3 regions of the Bacillus sp. YH3-2-B2 genome follow, and region 2 is predicted to be linked to each of the others. Evidence: riboswitches for the same ligand, from Rfam matches in the RefSeq annotation. Region 2 holds a riboswitch; each other region holds the start of a gene.
The links. Region 2 has a riboswitch for S-adenosylmethionine ahead of mtnW (2,3-diketo-5-methylthiopentyl-1-phosphate enolase). Riboswitches for the same ligand answer to the same signal wherever they lie in the genome.
Positions count from the first base shown of each region.

Region 1: it holds a riboswitch for S-adenosylmethionine, as region 2 does, so the genes downstream of both, ACWJJX_RS01610 (methionine biosynthesis PLP-dependent protein) here and mtnW (2,3-diketo-5-methylthiopentyl-1-phosphate enolase) in region 2, are expected to answer to the same signal.
Region 3: it holds a riboswitch for S-adenosylmethionine, as region 2 does, so the genes downstream of both, metK (methionine adenosyltransferase) here and mtnW (2,3-diketo-5-methylthiopentyl-1-phosphate enolase) in region 2, are expected to answer to the same signal.

Region 1 is NZ_JBSJQE010000001.1:286,535-288,801, reverse strand. It holds gene metC (cystathionine beta-lyase) at 1-250, opposite strand, end outside; gene ACWJJX_RS01610 (methionine biosynthesis PLP-dependent protein) at 243-1,364, opposite strand; SAM riboswitch class I at 1,434-1,559, opposite strand; gene ACWJJX_RS01605 (esterase family protein) at 1,734-2,267, shown strand, end outside.
Region 2 is NZ_JBSJQE010000001.1:435,460-437,726, reverse strand. It holds gene mtnX (2-hydroxy-3-keto-5-methylthiopentenyl-1-phosphate phosphatase) at 1-89, opposite strand, end outside; gene mtnW (2,3-diketo-5-methylthiopentyl-1-phosphate enolase) at 86-1,300, opposite strand; SAM riboswitch class I at 1,382-1,481, opposite strand; gene ACWJJX_RS02405 (aminotransferase class I/II-fold pyridoxal phosphate-dependent enzyme) at 1,542-2,267, opposite strand, start outside.
Region 3 is NZ_JBSJQE010000008.1:23,546-25,812, reverse strand. It holds gene metK (methionine adenosyltransferase) at 46-1,248, opposite strand; SAM riboswitch class I at 1,418-1,557, opposite strand; gene pckA (phosphoenolpyruvate carboxykinase (ATP)) at 1,755-2,267, shown strand, end outside.

The sequences.
Region 1 (2,267 bases), 150 kb from region 2:
AAATCGCCGCCATACCGGAGCTGAAAGCAAAACCTCTCGTTCCGCCTTCAAGACCTGCGATCGTTTCTTCAAGCGCTGTTCTTGTCGGTGTGCCGGAGCGGCTGTAATCATATGTCCCGAATTCTTCAAATGAAGACTGATGGAATGTCGAAGCATGCTGGATCGGCACGCTGACGGCTCCGGTGGCTCCGTCTGTTTTAAATGGATTGTGCACGAGCTGGGTTTCCAGCGTCCAATTGTGATTACTCATATGACACGGCCCCCTCTTTTACTTGCTGTAATGCCTGCTTTACATCCCGCTTCAAATCTTCTGCATGTTCAATGCCCACTGAAAAACGCAGCAGGCGGTTGCAGACGCCGTTTGCGATACGGATATCTTCCGGAATGTCCATGTGCGTCTGTGTCGCGGGGTATGTAATAAAGCTTTCCACCCCGCCGAGACTTTCTGCGAAACAGATCGTTTTCAGCGCCTTTAAAAACGGATTGACCCATTCCTCTTTTTGCAGCCGGAAAGACAGCATCCCGCCTTTTCCGGGATATAACACGTCGGCGATTTCCTCTTCCTGTTCTAAAAATTCTGCAAGTTCACGGGCGTTTTCTTCATGACGGCGCATTCTGAGTCCGAGTGTTTTCATCCCTCTCATTAAAAGCCACGAATCAAACGGCGGGAGAACGGCGCCGATCGCATTTTGGTGATTAAACATGATGTCGCCGAGCTCTTCATCCTTAACGACAGCCAGACCGGCAAGGAGGTCATTGTGCCCCGCTAAATATTTTGTGGCGCTGTGAATGACGATGTCCGCTCCCAGTTCAAGCGGGCGCTGGAGCACCGGAGTATAAAACGTATTATCCACAATTAAAAGCAGGCCGGCTTCTTTCGTAATCCGGGCGATTTTTTCAATGTCCGCCTCCTGCATTAACGGGTTTGTCGGCGTTTCAACAAATACCGCTTTCGTGTTTTCCGTTATTTTGGAGCGTAAACAGTCTTCATCGCTGAAATCATCATAAATAAAGCTTAAGCCGTATTTTCTCCATTCGTTTTCAAACAAACGGTACGTGCCTCCGTATAAATCGGAGGATACAATCAATTCATCCCCGCTTTTAAATAAAGCCATAATGGTTTGAATGGCTGCCATTCCCGAGCTGAAAGCAAATCCTCTCGCACCGTTTTCCAACACGGCGATGGCGTCTTCGACGAGCTGGCGTGTCGGGTTTTTCGTGCGCACGTAATCAAAACCTGTAGATTCTCCTATTCCTCTATGGCGGTAAGCGGTGGACAGATAAATCGGCGGACTGACCGTTCCCGTTGCTTCTTCGCTTCTATTTCCAATTTGGGCTAATTTTGTTTCAACATGCTGCGTCATCAGTAAGCACCATCCTTTTTCAAAAATAAAAAAGCCCCCTCTTCATAAGAAGAAGGAGCTTTTCTCTTCCTCTTATCTTCCAAGCATGTGAATCGCTTGCTGGATTTAGCACCTTGGCACTTTGCCTTCCCGCGGCAAAGCAAACCGGTTGCTGAGGTTTCAAAGGGCCAGTCCCTCCACCTCTCGTGATAAGAATATTGTTTTGTATTTTCTGATTGTTCTATATTAACGCACTATAAAATGGATTTCAACAACTTTTTATTTATCTGAACTCTCGCAAGAAGTGCATCTGAAGAAAGAAATTTCTAATAATTCATGGTACAATAGGAAAAAACCATCAAGACAAGACGCGGCCTGGAGGAATGCGAAGTGGCATCAAAAAACGGAATCATTCATGAGAAAACACTTTTCTCCCATGAGCTTGAAGAGGAAATGACCGTTTTGGTCTATCTGCCCGCCACCTTCTCCCCCCTGTATAAATATCATACGGTCATCGCTCAGGACGGCCATGATTATTTCAGATTAGGGAGAATCGGGCGTCAGGCGGAAGAGCTTATGTCAAAAGGGGAAATTGACCGCTGCATCATTATCGGCGTCCCATATAAAAATGTGCGGGAGCGAAGAAACACATACCATCCCGAAGGCTCTAAGTTCGCCTCATATAAACGGTTTATCGCAAATGAGCTCGTTCCTTTTATCGACAAAGAATACCCGACTTATCAAGTCGGATACGGCCGCACCATGATCGGGGATTCCCTCGGCGGAACCGTCTCGCTCATGACGGCGATTGACTATCCGAACATGTTTGGAAACGTCATCATGCAGTCTCCGTATGTTGACGGGCACGTGCTGGATGCCGTCCGGCAGTCGGAGGATCTCAAACAGATTTCCGTTTATCATCAA
Region 2 (2,267 bases):
GGCGCGAATTCTTTCATCATGCTGACAATGTTGTCGTTCACGGTGACCGTGCCGTCGAAATCACAAATAATCAGCGGTGTGCGGGTCATACGGCTTCCACCCTTCCCCATTTGTCTAATGCGAGCTGAAGATCTTTGCACGACGCGGCTTTTTCTTCAATCGGCTGCGCTTCAAGCACCGCATCAATGATGGCGCGGAACGCTTTTCCGCCGCCCTCGGCTCCTTTCGGATGGCCGTGAATGCCACCGCCGGCATTGATGATGTGATCGATGCCGAAATCGCGCATCAACAATGGCACCATACCGGGGTGAATGCCTGCTGACGGGACGGCAAACGACGGATGAAAGACATCGTCTTTTACACATTCATCATGGATTGCAAGCGCGGACTCCTTCGGAAGAGCAACGGATCCGTAAGGTGACGGAAATAAGCTGAAATCAGCGCCGCAATAGCGGTTCAGCTTGCCGAGCAAAAGCGCATGCGACAAGCCGTAAACGGGAGATGATGTGAACGCGCCGCTGACTGCCGGATGCGCCATGATCGGAAGCGGGATTTCCCTGTCTTCGGCAAGGCTCTGCATCACATCTAAACCGTAAGCGAACACATTCAATAAAAGCGCGTCCGCCCCGAGTTCTGCCGCGCGCCTCGCTTTATCCCGCAGTTCAGCGGTCCTTCCCGTAAGGTTTACGGCATACAGCGTTTTATGCCCCGTCTCCTCCCGGGTTTCCTTCAGGACTTGTTTTCCTGCGATAATGCGGGTTTCAAACGGAGCCAGTTCATTTTCAAAGAAAATTTCGTCATCTTTAATCAGATCCACGCCGCCGAGCGCCAACTGTCTGAGCTGCTCTTTAATGTCGGCGAGATCCCGTCCGATCACGCCTTTAAATATGCTCATCAGAAGCGGTCTTTCAAATTCGCCCAGCAGTTTGCGGATGCCGTATATACCGAATTTCGGCCCGGGAAGGGAGCGTTTAAACCCTTCGGAAAATTCAAGATCAGTCAATTTTATTTTTCCGTCCAGTGACAGCTTTCCGAATACCGTCGTCAGGACGGCCGGAATATCTCTTGAAAAGTTCGCCTCAGGATAGGCGATGGTGATGACGGATTGTGTTTCGTTTTCTGAGGTTCCTTCTTTCTCCTCAACTTTTACGACCCGGCCTTTATGTTTTCTGAGCTGTTCCTGCTTCACCAGGGGCAGGTCAGTCCAGGAGCCTACCGTCAGCCCCGCCGCAATCTGTTCCGCCCGCTTTTCACTGTCCGTTGTGTCTGTCAGAAGATATGTTGCCAATACTTCGCTCATGCGTGAACGCCTCTCTTTCTTTCACAAAACATAAAAAAACCTCTTCCGTATGAGCAGAAAGAGGCTTCGTGTTATGTCCGAATCTTATCTCTCAGCTCCTGCTGCAAGAATTAGCACCGTGCTTTATCAGTCGGTTGCCGGGCTTCATCGGGCTCGTCCCTCTGCCTGCTCTTGATAAGAATAATGATTTTATAAAGTATTTTGAATTATCGCATTGTTATCCTGATATGTCAATGCTTTTTCAGGTGAAAAGATTCAGTTTCCCGATCCGTTCCGCAGCTTCTTTAAGTCTTTCTTCACTTGTCAGAAGACCGACTCTTATATAGCCTTCCCCCCATTTTCCGAACCCGTTTCCGGCAGCGACGGCGACATCCGCTTTCTCGAGCAGCAGATCTGAAAACGACTGTGACGTATAACCGTCGGGCACAGGGAGCCATGCAAAAAAGGAGCCCGCCGGAGCCGTCACATCCCAGCCGATACCGCGGCAGGCTTCAATCCATGCATTGCGTCTCGATTCATATCTGTCATTTTGCGCTGCGACGCATGCCTGATCCGCTAAAAGAGCGGCTGCGGCCGCCTGCTGCGCCGCGGGAAACAGGCTGACAAACATATGATCCTGATAAAGGTTGATCGCTTCGATAACAGAAGCGTTTCCGACGGCAAATCCGACCCGCCAGCCCGCCATATTATACGTTTTGGACAAGGTATAGATTTCGATTCCCGTCTCCTTTGCGCCTTCCGTCTGCAAAAAGCTCAGCGGTTTATGCCCGTCAAAACCGACGGCTCCGTACGCGAAATCATGAACGACACAAATGCCGTTTTGTTCCGCAAAACCGACCGTCTCCTCAAAAAACGCCTCTGTCGCCACAGCACCGGTCGGATTATTCGGATAATTGAGATACAGCAGCTTCGCCTCGCTCCGCACCTTTTCAGGAATTACGCTGTAATCAGGGAGAAACCCTCTTTC
Region 3 (2,267 bases), on a different contig from region 2:
AGCATCTACAAAAAGGGAAAGCCGCTTAAGTAAGCGGCTATAAAATTATTCTCCTAGTGCTTCTTTGCGAAGCGCATCCGCCTTGTCAGTACGCTCCCAAGGAAGATCTACATCATGACGTCCGAAGTGGCCGTAAGCAGCTGTCTGCTTATAGATCGGGCGGCGCAGATCAAGCATTTTAATAATGCCGGCAGGTCTCAGGTCGAAGTTATTCCGTACGACTTCGATCAGTTTTTCTTCAGAAGCTTTTCCTGTATCAAATGTATTGATGGAAATAGAAACAGGCTGTGCCACGCCGATCGCGTATGCAAGCTGCACTTCACAAGAATCAGCAAGACCTGCTGCCACGATGTTTTTCGCTACGTATCTCGCAGCGTATGCCGCAGAACGGTCTACCTTCGTCGCATCCTTACCGGAGAATGCGCCGCCGCCGTGACGTGCATATCCGCCGTATGTGTCAACGATGATTTTACGGCCGGTAAGACCCGCATCACCTTGAGGTCCGCCGATTACGAAACGTCCCGTAGGGTTGATGAAGTATTTTGTTTCTTCATCGATCAGTTCCTCAGGCACAACAGGGTTAATGACATGCTCTTTCAGATTGCGCTGAATCTGCTCAAGCGTAATTTCCGGGTGGTGCTGAGTTGAAATGACGATCGCGTCGATGCGGACCGGCTTGTTGTTTTCATCATATTCAACGGTAACTTGCGTTTTGCCGTCAGGGCGAAGGTACGGAAGAATGTCTTCTTTGCGGACTTCGCTCAAACGGCGGGCTAATTTATGCGCCAAAGAGATCGGAAGCGGCATAAGCTCTTTCGTTTCGTTACACGCATAACCGAACATCAGGCCTTGGTCTCCCGCTCCGATTGCTTCGATTTCAGCATCGCTCATTGTGCCTTCACGCGCTTCAAGAGCCTGATCGACACCCATTGCGATATCCGCAGACTGTTCATCAATTGATGTTAAAACAGCGCAAGTCTCCGCATCAAATCCGTATTTGGCGCGTGTGTAGCCGATTTCTTTAATCGTTTCACGGACTGTTTTCGGAATGTCAACGTATGTTGATGTAGTAATCTCTCCGCTTACCAGCACAAGTCCTGTCGTTACAGATGTTTCGCAGGCCACGCGCGCGTTCGGGTCATTTTTTAAAATCTCATCTAAGATACTGTCAGAAATTTGGTCACAGATTTTGTCCGGATGACCCTCAGTAACAGATTCAGATGTAAATAGTCGACGGTTTTTACTCATTCACTTTTCCTCCTGAAAAAAGATCTTTTGCAAGACCTTCTCATATGATACGGAACTCGCTCCCTCTTAATACAATGTCATACTATATCAGAGAATGTTAATTGGCATATTTTATGAAATAAAAAAACCTTTTCCACTCGAGGAAAGGGTTTGGTCTGTGTGCCTTTCACTCTTATCGCTCAAGGAAAATATTAAACCTTGCATCAGGTTAGCACCTTGGTTTCCCACAGTGTTTTCACCTGCTTTTTTACAGAGAAACCGGTTGCTGGGCTTCATCGGGCCTGTCCCTCCGCCAGCTCGGGATAAGAGTATCCGCTCAATGAAATATCTTATCGTAAAAGGGCGGAAAGTGTCAATATGAATTAAAGCGATTGCGCGCCTTTATTTCGGGAAGCAATGGAAAAACACAAACAAAAAACCGCAAATAGTATAGACTATTTTCAGATATATGTTATACTAATTCCACATTCAGCGAAATACAAATAAACCGGCAAAGGAAGGTTTTTATGAAATTAGTTGATTTAACCGCAGATCTTCAAGCATTACTTGCAAGTCCGAATGTGCATCATAATTTATCGGCTCCAAAACTTACCGAAAAAGTAATCAGCCGAAATGAAGGAACGCTGACATCAACGGGCGCCGTACGCGCCACCACCGGCGCATATACAGGCCGGTCACCTAAAGATAAATTTATCGTCCGTGAACAAAGCACAGAAAATCAAATTGATTGGGGCGCGGTGAATCAGCCCATTTCTGAAGAGGCGTTTGAAAAGCTGTACGCCAAAGTCGTCAGCTACTTAAAACAGCGGGATGAACTGTTTGTGTTTGAAGGATTCGCGGGAGCGGATGAAAAATACAGACTGCCGATTACGGTCGTAAATGAATTTGCGTGGCACAATTTATTCGCGCGCCAGCTGTTTATCAGACCGGAAACGGATGAAAGAGACCCGCAAGCGCAGCCTTTCACCATTCTCTCAGCTCCGCATTTTAAAGCAGACCCGGAGACGGACGGCACGCAT